One region of the Vreelandella sulfidaeris Esulfide1 genome, then DNA from elsewhere that is predicted to be linked to it. Evidence: riboswitches for the same ligand, from Rfam matches in the RefSeq annotation. Region 1 holds a riboswitch; the other holds the start of a gene.
What was found. Region 1 has a riboswitch for thiamine pyrophosphate ahead of thiM (hydroxyethylthiazole kinase). Riboswitches for the same ligand answer to the same signal wherever they lie in the genome.

Region 1 (4,824 bases):
TTGACCACAAATGGCCGAAATTACCGCTAAGCCCTGCGCGCCAGCCGTTCTGACGCGCTCGGCGTGCTCGGCTTTCAAGCCGCCGATAGCCACACTAGGCAGCGGGCAGGCGTTGGCTAATTGCGCGAGTCCATCAAAGCCAATGGGTTGAGCGTGGTCTTGTTTGCTAACGGTGGCGAAGACCGGGCCAAGCCCCACGTAATTCAGTAGCTCTACCGGGGCGGCTTGTAACTGGGCGAGGGTGTTTATCGATAGGCCGATAATGGCATCCTTGCCCATCGCGATGCGGGCTTCATGCACGGCAGCGTCGCTCTGGCCGACGTGCAGGCCGTCTGCTTGGCTTTCCAGCGCTACCTGCAAACGGTCGTTAATGATCAGTGGCACACCGGTGCCCGCCAATAGCGTTTTTAGCCGCTTGGCTTGAGCAGTCATGTGCTCATCACTGGCATGCTTATCACGTAGTTGGACGATGGTGACACCGCCGCTTACCGCTGCTTCTACCGTTTGCTCTAGGCCATAAGCGTCGCAAAGCGCAGCGTCGGTCACCAAATAAAGCGAGAGATCAAACGCCATGAATTGCCTCCCACTGCGCATGGGTAGTGAGGTCGTTAGGGGTCAGTTGATAAAGCGCATCCAGCAGAGCGACTTGAAAACTGCCTGGGCCCTGCGCTGTTTTACCCGCCCGCTCACCAGCAACGGCAAAGCAGCCGAGCGCTGTGGCGGCGGCTTCCAGCGGGGCTTCACGGTTGGCCGCTACAAATGCAGTGACCAGCGCGCTTAGGCCGCAGCCTAACGTTGTTACCTGGGGCATTAAGGGGTGGCCACCGTGAATACGGTAGTGCTGTGTGCCATTCGTCACCCAGTCGCTTTCGCCGGTCATCGCCACAATACAGTCGTGATGCTTTGCCAGCGCTATCGCTGCGTTGATAGCTTGCTCGGTGGGAGCCGTTGAATCCACACCACGCCCCTGGTCAGCTAAGCCGTGAAGGGCAAGAATTTCAGACGCATTGCCACGAATGACACTTGGTTTAGAGGCAAGCAGCTTCGCGCAGAGCATTTGACGATAGCGGGTAGCGCCAACGGCAACGGGATCTAACACCCAGGGGATAGCGTGCTGGTCAGCGGTTGCCGTGGCGGTCAGCATGGCATCGGCCCAGTGGGAAGAAATCGTGCCGATGTTAATCGATAGCCCCGACGCAATAGCGGTGAACTCAGCCACCTCTTCTGGGGCATGTAGCATGGCGGGTGACGCGCCAGTGGCTAGCAGCAGGTTGGCCGTACTGTTCATGGCGACATAATTGGTCATGCAATGGACTAGCGGTGTCGCTGTGCGTAACGTCGCAAGATAATCGCCAAGCGGAGGTAGGGTCATAGTATCCTCCCGGCGGGGAGGTGGTAAGCGGTACCACGACTCCCTACGCCGGTATTATCCGGTTCAGGTTCAAAGGGTTCTTCTCAGCTCGCTAATAACGGCGAGCGCCCCTGCCGAACGATCACTATCCTTGGCTGTGTTGGCCCTGTAAAGCCCAGGGAGAGGGAAGTGGGTGGAAATATGGCGCCTCAGCCCCCATGTTAAGCGGTATAAGCCGTTAACGATCCACATCAGCGACAGGAGAGCGTGATGAGTTTTCAAGGTGAGCAGCATCCTGGTGTCGTCGATACGCCCCCGCAAACCCAAGGGTTTCGTTTAAACCACACCATGCTGCGGGTAAAAGATCCCGAGCAAGCATTGGCGTTCTACTCAAAAGTATTTGGAATGCAGGTAATGCGGCGGCTGGATTTCGAAGAGATGCAGTTCTCGCTCTATTCTTTATCCAACCTAGAGCCAAGCGATAACGTGCCAGATGATGCACAAGCGCGCACGGCCTGGACCTTTAGCCAGAAAGGGCTGCTAGAGTTGACCCACAACTGGGGAACCGAAAGCCAGGACGATTTCGCCTATCACGATGGCAATGCAGAACCGCAAGGCTTTGGGCATATCTGTTTTAACGTGCCGGATTTAACGGCGGCCCAGGCGTGGTTCGACGAGCACGATGTTACCTTCGTCAAGCGCGCCGACCAGGGCAAGATGAAAGACGTTATCTTTGTTAAAGACCCGGATGGCTACTGGATCGAAGTGATTCAAGCGGACTTGATGGTGGCGAAGAGCGATTCATGAGGCCTATCAATGGCTAAACTACTGTTCCGGCTGCGCCATGTAACTGACGAAGAAGCCATGGAAGTGCGCGACCTGCTCGCCGCCCATGGCTTTGATACCTATGAAACCCAGGCGGGCTTTTTCCGCTTGGGGGTCGATGCTATCTGGCTGCGCAACCCACACCAGCACGACGCTGCCATCGCGGTGTTAGACGCCTACCAAGCTGAGCGCCTGGAACGCGCTCAGCGTGAGCATCAAGCAGCGGTAGAACGGGGCGAGGCAGAAACCTTGTGGCGTCGTCTAGCCGCTCATCCGCTGCAGGTGTTACTGGTGCTGTTGGCCGTAGGACTTATTGCGGCCCTCACACTTCTGCCATTTTTGGGCCTGTCGCGAGCCTAAGCCGCTGGTAGATGGCCGCGTTTGAGGTACATCATGACGCCCTGCTCACCGGCCGTTAATGCCGGTGCTGAGCCGCTCGGGTAGCGGCACCAGGTGCCTGCCGTGTAGCTTTGCTCACTATCGCTAAGCGTGCCTTCCAGAATCAAAAATTCCAGGCCGCCCAGCAACGTGGGGTAGGAAATAGAGGTCCCCTCCGACCAGCGTTCCAGGCTAGTGCGCTCTTGCTTGTAGGTGTGCAGCATCTTGTAGGCAATGCGCGGGCGCCGATCCGGCTGCCAGGGAAGCCGATGAGCAGGCACCGCCAGCTGTAGCGTGTCGTTGGGGTCAAACTGATGTAGTTTGACAAAAATCAGCGCGCCTTCCTCGCCAATCTGGGGTGTATGGCCGGTACCAATGGGGTTTCGTAAGTAGCTGCCCGCCGCGTAGCGCCCATGTTCATCGGCGAATACACCTTCCAGCACCAGAATCTCCTCGCCACCGCCATGGGTATGGCGATCAAACTGCGTATTGGGCGCATAGCGGACGAGGCTGGTGGCGCGGGCTACTTCATCACCAATGCGGTCAAACATCATGCGCTCAACCCCAGCGCTGGGGGAATCGACCCACTGATACTCTTCGGGGGTAACACAGGCAAAGTGGCTAAAATCGGCGTTTAGACGCATGGGAAAGGGCTCTTCGCAGTGAAGGTAAGTATCGGGGAGGAGTAATAGTCTCCTTATTGACAGCAAGAAATGCAACTTTCGGTTGTATTGGTAGCATTACAGAAATGAAAAGATGCCGCCAATGGCGGCACTAGGCTGCGTTAAACGAGAGAGGCTTAGAGAGTTTCCGTCAGCGCGCTAAGGAGTTGGTGCGCTGCCTCTATGCGGGCACCATTGGGATAGTTATGGTTAGCCAGCATCACAATACCGATCTGCTCGCTGGGCACAAAGGCCACATAGCCGCCAAAGCCATTGGTTGAGCCGGTTTTGTTATAAAGCGCCTCTTGCCTAGGGGCCAAGGGGGGCGTTAAGCGGTTGGCAGGGTTGGGCTCTAAAATCATCTCAAGCGAATTGCCCTTCAGTAACTGCTCAAGCGCCACCGGGTAGGCGTAGCTTTCCCAGCCCAGGCCCTGGGTCATCTTGCCAATGCTAAAGTATCCTGTGCGCGACGCGGCCAAGGCTTGCCGTAGGGTTTCGTCCTGTACCGTATCATTCAGGTGAGCTTCCACAAAAGAGAGCACGTCAGCAGCTGTCGATTTCAAACCGTAGGCTTGGGCATCCAGCATGCCAGGGTTTACCCGAATGGGCTCGTCCTCTTTTGAGTAACCGTAGGCATATTGCACCTGCTGCGCTTCGGGCACCTGAAAGTAGCTATGCTCAAGCCCTAGCGGGGTGAACAGCGCCTCTTCCATCACCCTCTCATAGGGCTGACCAAGGCTTTGTGCAGCGAGATAACCGAGCAGGCCCAAACTCGGGTTGGAATAGAGCCGGTGGCTGCCAGGGGCGGATTCAGGTTGCCATTGGCGGTAATAGTCAATCATTGCCTCTTCGCTTTGCACCGCTTCTGGGAACTGCAGCGGAAGCTCGCCCGCGGTGTAAGTGCCCAGTTCCAGCAGCGTGATTTTATCGAAGGCGCTGCCTTCAAGTTCCGGTAGGTAGCGACTGGCCGGGTCGGAAAGCGCGAGCGCGCCGTTAGCCTGGGCATAGCCAGCGAGTGCTGCTGTGAAAATCTTGCTGACAGAACCTAGTTCGAACAGTGTCTCATCGGTGACCGGAATCCCCGCTTCTTGATTGGCTAGGCCATAATTAAAGTAGTGCTGCTGGCCGTTGATACTCAGTGCAATCGCCATGCCTGGAATACGATACTCGGCCATCAAAGGCGCGATAGTATCGTTCACCCGCGCCTCAATATCGGTGCTTTCAGGCGTGCCGGATGCCCATAAAGAGCCGTTGAGTAAAAGCGAACCTGTCATGATAAGGCCGCAGTTTGCTGCTAACATCTTACGCATACCGGAATCCCGTTGTGATTAATGCCGAAAGAAAGCTAGGCGTTATTCCCAGCTGCAAAGCGCGTGACAGTGGCTAACTTACGGCGCGCTGCGGCAATTCACAAACAGCGATATTTTGCATAAGCCATTAGAAAAATTTGGGGGTAAGGTGGTGCGTCCCTATCTGCCGTTGAAGGCCCTGCGAGCTTTTGAGGCGTCGGCCAGGCATTTGAGCTTTACCCGAGCGGCAGAAGAGCTTCATGTGACCCAGGCAGCAGTTAGCCATCAGGTTAAGCTGCTCGAAACCCAGCTGAAGGTA
Region 2 (4,824 bases), 1.5 Mb from region 1:
GCACCGTGTGCTCCGTTGCGACCATGAGCTGGCTCCTTAATTAGTGTATTAACGCTCCAATGACAATAACAAACTCATGCCGAGCCTTAAAAGCCGTATAAACGGCAATGGCGGCAACGCATGACTGCGAGGCCGCCAAAAGAACGAAGCAGTTTAAGTAGCTCAGCCGCGTTACTAGCTAAATACAGGGACGCCAATCAGCATTGCGTGCAAATAAAAGGCAAATAAAACATACGCCACTAGCCCAATTATTACGCTTGCAATGGTTGCCGTTTTTGTCGTGCTAACGGCCGCAGGCGGCGTAAGGCGGTCGCGTTTTTTGGCAGCTTTAAACGATAGGATAGCCCAGATAAGGAAAGCAGCAAAAAAGATAATATCGCCCAAACGTCCGTTCGCCAGTAGGTGAGCAAACGCCCAAATTTTCACGGACAATACCATCGGATGGCCAAGTTTGGCCTTAATGGCGTTATGAGGAACATACGTCGCCGCTAGCATAATAAAGGCGGGCAACATCAGCAGAGCCACTGCATGACGCATTCCCATGGGTGGATGCCAGACATAAATCGGATCAAGGCGCATCTGTCCAAATCCGTAAATAGCAATCACCAACCCAATGAAAGAGACCGCTGAATAGACTAACTTCCAGTTAGTCTCGCCTCGCTTGGCAATCTGTTGTTGACGCCAATTTTCAGCAAAGATACGCACAGAGTGGCTGCCCAAAAAAATCAGCAGCCCGATGATCATAATGGTCATGAAAAATGCTCCCAGTGAAAACGCTAGTCGACGGCATAATGCCTTATAGTCTTGGTCGATGCAGAGGATGCCACAGACAACCACTAACCACCTATGTATGCGCCAACTTTTTGCTTACTGACGAGCAGATAACTGAGATAGTTGTGCTGTTTAGGGTTAAAACCAATGTTTACGTTTAAACAGCCAAATCAATACACCACCGATTCCCAACATGGCACCCAACACAAAAAAGTAGCCGTATTCGTAGCGCAACTCGGGCATATTTTCGAAGTTCATGCCGTAAACGCCAGCGATAAATGTCAGCGGTACAAAGATAGCGGTAATCACTGTGAGAACGCGCATGGTGATATTTAATTGGTGGGAGGAAATAGAGATATAGCCATCGACTAAGTCACCACAAATGTCGTAATACATCTGGGTCAACGTATAGAGACGCTCGAAACGCTCGGCCACATCGTTAATCGCGTGCAAGGTTTCGCTTTGCTCGCGAGGCAAATGCTCATAATCATAAGCCGTCAGTTCTTGCGTAATACCCTGATGGTAACTAAAGATGCGACGCATTTTAACCAGCCGAGAACGATAGGTAATAATCTTGCGCATTAGCACATCATTACCCGCTTCTAACAATTCATCCTCAAGGTCGCTTAACGCCGTTTCAAACTCGAGCAGGCTATCAATATAAAAGCCCGCTGAAATATACATCACCCGTAGCGCTACATGCTCCGGCGAGTGGGCCAGTAGGGCTTTACCATGCTCGTTAAACAATCGCTCAATAGAGAGTGCTTGGCCAGGATGAAGAGTGACCAGCAACCTTTCACCCACAAAAAAACAGACCTGTTGAGGCAGGTAGTTCAGTTCGGCATCGAATGAGGAGATCCCGCGATAAATAATCAGCGTATGGTTTTCAAACTCTTCAATTTTAGGCGGATGACGCTCTTTATGAGCATCTTGAATCGCCATTGGATGGAACTCAAACGCCTCTAAAATAGTACGCTCACGCTGTTGCGTTTCACCCTGCATATCAATCCAAATATGGCTCCCTGGGGTGGACTCCCACATTGCCATAAGATGCTCATCGCCCTCGTAAGTCTTGCCTTCTGGGGTGGTTAAAATAGATCGAATCATGGTCGTCCTTGAATGTTTCAGGCCTTAAGCACCGCTATCAGCAGGATGGGCTATACGTACCTGGGCTTATCCTGTGTGCTTTGCATCATAAACGCCAAGTATTCACTGTTTTTTAATCATACTCGCAAGCAATACGCTGATTAACGTCGAGGCAATTAACGCGCCTACGAAAGGCCCCAGCGTGGGAATGCTGCCCGGAAAACTCGCTGCAACGACTCCCGAGATAAAACTTCCTTGGCTTAACCACCCTGGAAGAATGGCTCCCAGCAACCCTGCAATGCCTCCTCCAATGGCCGCAATAGGCGTCATCCGTTGCCACAAGCCCAGCAGCACCGGCACTACAATGGCCGCACACAGTAAGTCAGCAATGAGGAACAGCCGCAATACCGATAACCCTTGCAAAGCAATTACCACAACGGGAACCATCAATAAAATCGTCACCCATCGGGCAGCAACGAGTGAAACGCCCTGCTGCTCGCTGCGCGCCAAGATCAAGGAAGCAATACCGTTTTGTAACGTATCAACGCTAGAAGCCACCAACGTAACAGCGAGCACTAAGGCAGGCAGCGTCAACCAGACGGGTGCATCGATAAGCAGTGCAAAAAATGGCATAGGCGGTTCGCCTAGCGGCACATCTCGCATAGCGGCCAACATACCCAGACCGCCAATTACCATCACGACCACCACTGTCATTGCGCCGCCTAACCATGCCCCGCGCCCCAGGCTTTGATTGTCTTGTGCAGCCCAAACGCGTTGCCAATAGCCTTGGTGAAACAAGTTCGCTGCGGTGACTGCAATCACCAGCGTTAACGCCACACTAAGCGCATCAGTGACAGGAATAGAAGGTAAAACAGCCTCATTAGGAAGGGCAGGCAGTCGCCATAAGGCCATACTGCCTACCGCCAAGAGTAGTGCCAGCAATAACCAGGCCTGCCAGCGGTCAGTGGCAAGGCTGGCGCGTAGCCCTCCAACCGCTGTATAAACCAGCGTGGTAAGGGCCACTCCCATAATTACTAACGCGGGCGGCACATCGGAAAGTAATGCGGTGATTGCCCCGATAGCCGTTAGCTCAGCGGCCAAAAAACAGGCCATATAACCCACCGACACCAGCGTAACCCAGCGCCGAACGCCCGGGCCATAGCAAGCTTCAGCAAACTCTGCGATGCTGCGTCCCTCAGGCAGGGCACGGCGGATTTTAGGCCCATAAAGCCCTAAGACAATGAATGGGAGTGCGGAACCTAACGCATATCCTGACAATGCGAGCGGGCCAACAAAAGCACCAATTTCAGGGGGAGCAAAGAGTATCCATGCCCCCATGCCGGAGGCAAGAAAAGATAAACCAAGGGTAGAAGCTGTTTGCGAATTGCGCGCGGTGACATAGTCATCAAGCGGGCCATCCACCCAGCGAGCCCGCAGGCCTAAAAAAGCAAAGCAGCATAGTGCCGCGCCAAGCACGGCTGATGTTAAGTAAAGCATGTCGCGCTTCCTCCGCCGGTACGAACCGGATCAGGTTCCAGGGTCTGCGCAATACGCATTCTCAGCCCTTGCTAACAGGGCTCCCCTGGCGACAGTGAATGTAGGTACTTATTATAGCGGCTATTTTTCAAATGCTATTTTAAGGAATGTGTCGAAGCTATCCTCAATCAAAATCGCACCTTAGTAAAGTTTAAGATGAGTTGGCAGCAACCTAACGTGGCACACGCCCCATTAGATAGAACTCTTCATTGGGTGGCGTGCCCGCCAAAGTGACTAGTCGATTCGATAAGCTGAAAAACGCCGCGATAGCACCTATGTCCCAGCAGTCCTCTTGGCTAAAACCTACTTCCAGCAAGCGGGAGAACCATTCATTCGTCATTTCACCTACATCGATGGCGCAGTGAATAGCAAAATCAAGCATCACTCGATGGCGCTCACTGATTGGCGCAACGTGATGGTTAACAGCCACTTGGTCAGCAAGTAGGGGGTTTTTACTGTATATGCGCACTAAGGCACCGTGAGCTACCACACAATATAAACAATGATTACGCGCGCTGGTGGCAACCACGATCATCTCTTTCTCAGCTTTGCTGAGCGAGTCTGACTCCCGCTCCATTAATGCGTCATGATAGGCAAAGAAAGCGCGAAACTCAGCAGGACGATGGGCCAACATTAGGAATACATTCGGCACAAACCCCGCTTTCTCCTGAACGGCTAAAATGGCAGAACGAATGTCCTCGGGCAAATCATCCAGCGTTTCAGGCATATTAAAGCGACTTATTGTTGCAGACATAACCACCTCTTTATTGTTAAATTTAATTATCTCACTAAAATGGCTTAGCCGATGCATAACAAAAAGCTAGCTTAGCGTCTTTTTTTTAGCAGCTCTGCTCGCCATACTGATTTATCGATCTGTCATAAAACCAAGCTCTACTCTTTAATAAACAGTTCGTTCAAAGGGACACTGTCATGAGCCATAACGAAGCCAAGGAACATACTCCCGGTCGCCTAAACGAACTGTTTGCTGACCCTTACCGGGCGTTTGAAAATGATACAGACGAGCGTCAGTTGCATATTCGTATCATGCTGCATATGTTACTTGCCCGCCCTATGGCACGTGGGCAAATGATGCTAAGGGTTATTCATGGCTGGGAAAATGGTAGTTGCGAGCCAACCGACCTACAGCATATAGACTATGCCCTAAACGGCGTCTCCGACTTCAAGCGCGCAGTACAGGACTTTACCCACGCCTCTAAGCACAATACCCCGCTACCGGCCGATAATGATGCTCTTCTCGGCGCACCGCTCGCCGATGCGATTGCTGATGCAGAAGCGGAAGGCCAATCACTCGCTACCGACATTCGCGAGACCCCAGCACACTGGCCAGCATTTGAGGGGGGACTAGCCCTGTACACGCTGTTCAAAATGTACCACCGACTGGTTTATGGCGAAGATGACACCTACCGTTGC

Region 2: linked by a shared signal. The riboswitch ahead of ACW44H_RS13625 (sodium:solute symporter) and the one ahead of thiM (hydroxyethylthiazole kinase) in region 1 are both predicted to bind thiamine pyrophosphate.

What each region holds. Positions count from the first base shown of each region.
Region 1 is NZ_CM133364.1:220,174-224,997, forward strand. It holds gene thiE (thiamine phosphate synthase) at 1-573, opposite strand, end outside; gene thiM (hydroxyethylthiazole kinase) at 563-1,372, opposite strand; TPP riboswitch at 1,396-1,494, opposite strand; gene gloA (lactoylglutathione lyase) at 1,622-2,158, shown strand; gene ACW44H_RS01085 (DUF6164 family protein) at 2,168-2,536, shown strand; gene ACW44H_RS01090 (cupin domain-containing protein) at 2,533-3,198, opposite strand; gene ampC (class C beta-lactamase) at 3,354-4,517, opposite strand; gene ACW44H_RS01100 (LysR family transcriptional regulator) at 4,678-4,824, shown strand, end outside.
Region 2 is NZ_CM133364.1:2,905,938-2,910,761, forward strand. It holds gene ACW44H_RS13610 (alcohol dehydrogenase catalytic domain-containing protein) at 1-25, opposite strand, end outside; gene ACW44H_RS13615 (NnrU family protein) at 175-753, opposite strand; gene ACW44H_RS13620 (magnesium transporter CorA family protein) at 910-1,878, opposite strand; gene ACW44H_RS13625 (sodium:solute symporter) at 1,981-3,354, opposite strand; TPP riboswitch at 3,344-3,451, opposite strand; gene ACW44H_RS13630 (peroxidase-related enzyme) at 3,566-4,147, opposite strand; gene ACW44H_RS13635 (hypothetical protein) at 4,324-4,824, shown strand, end outside.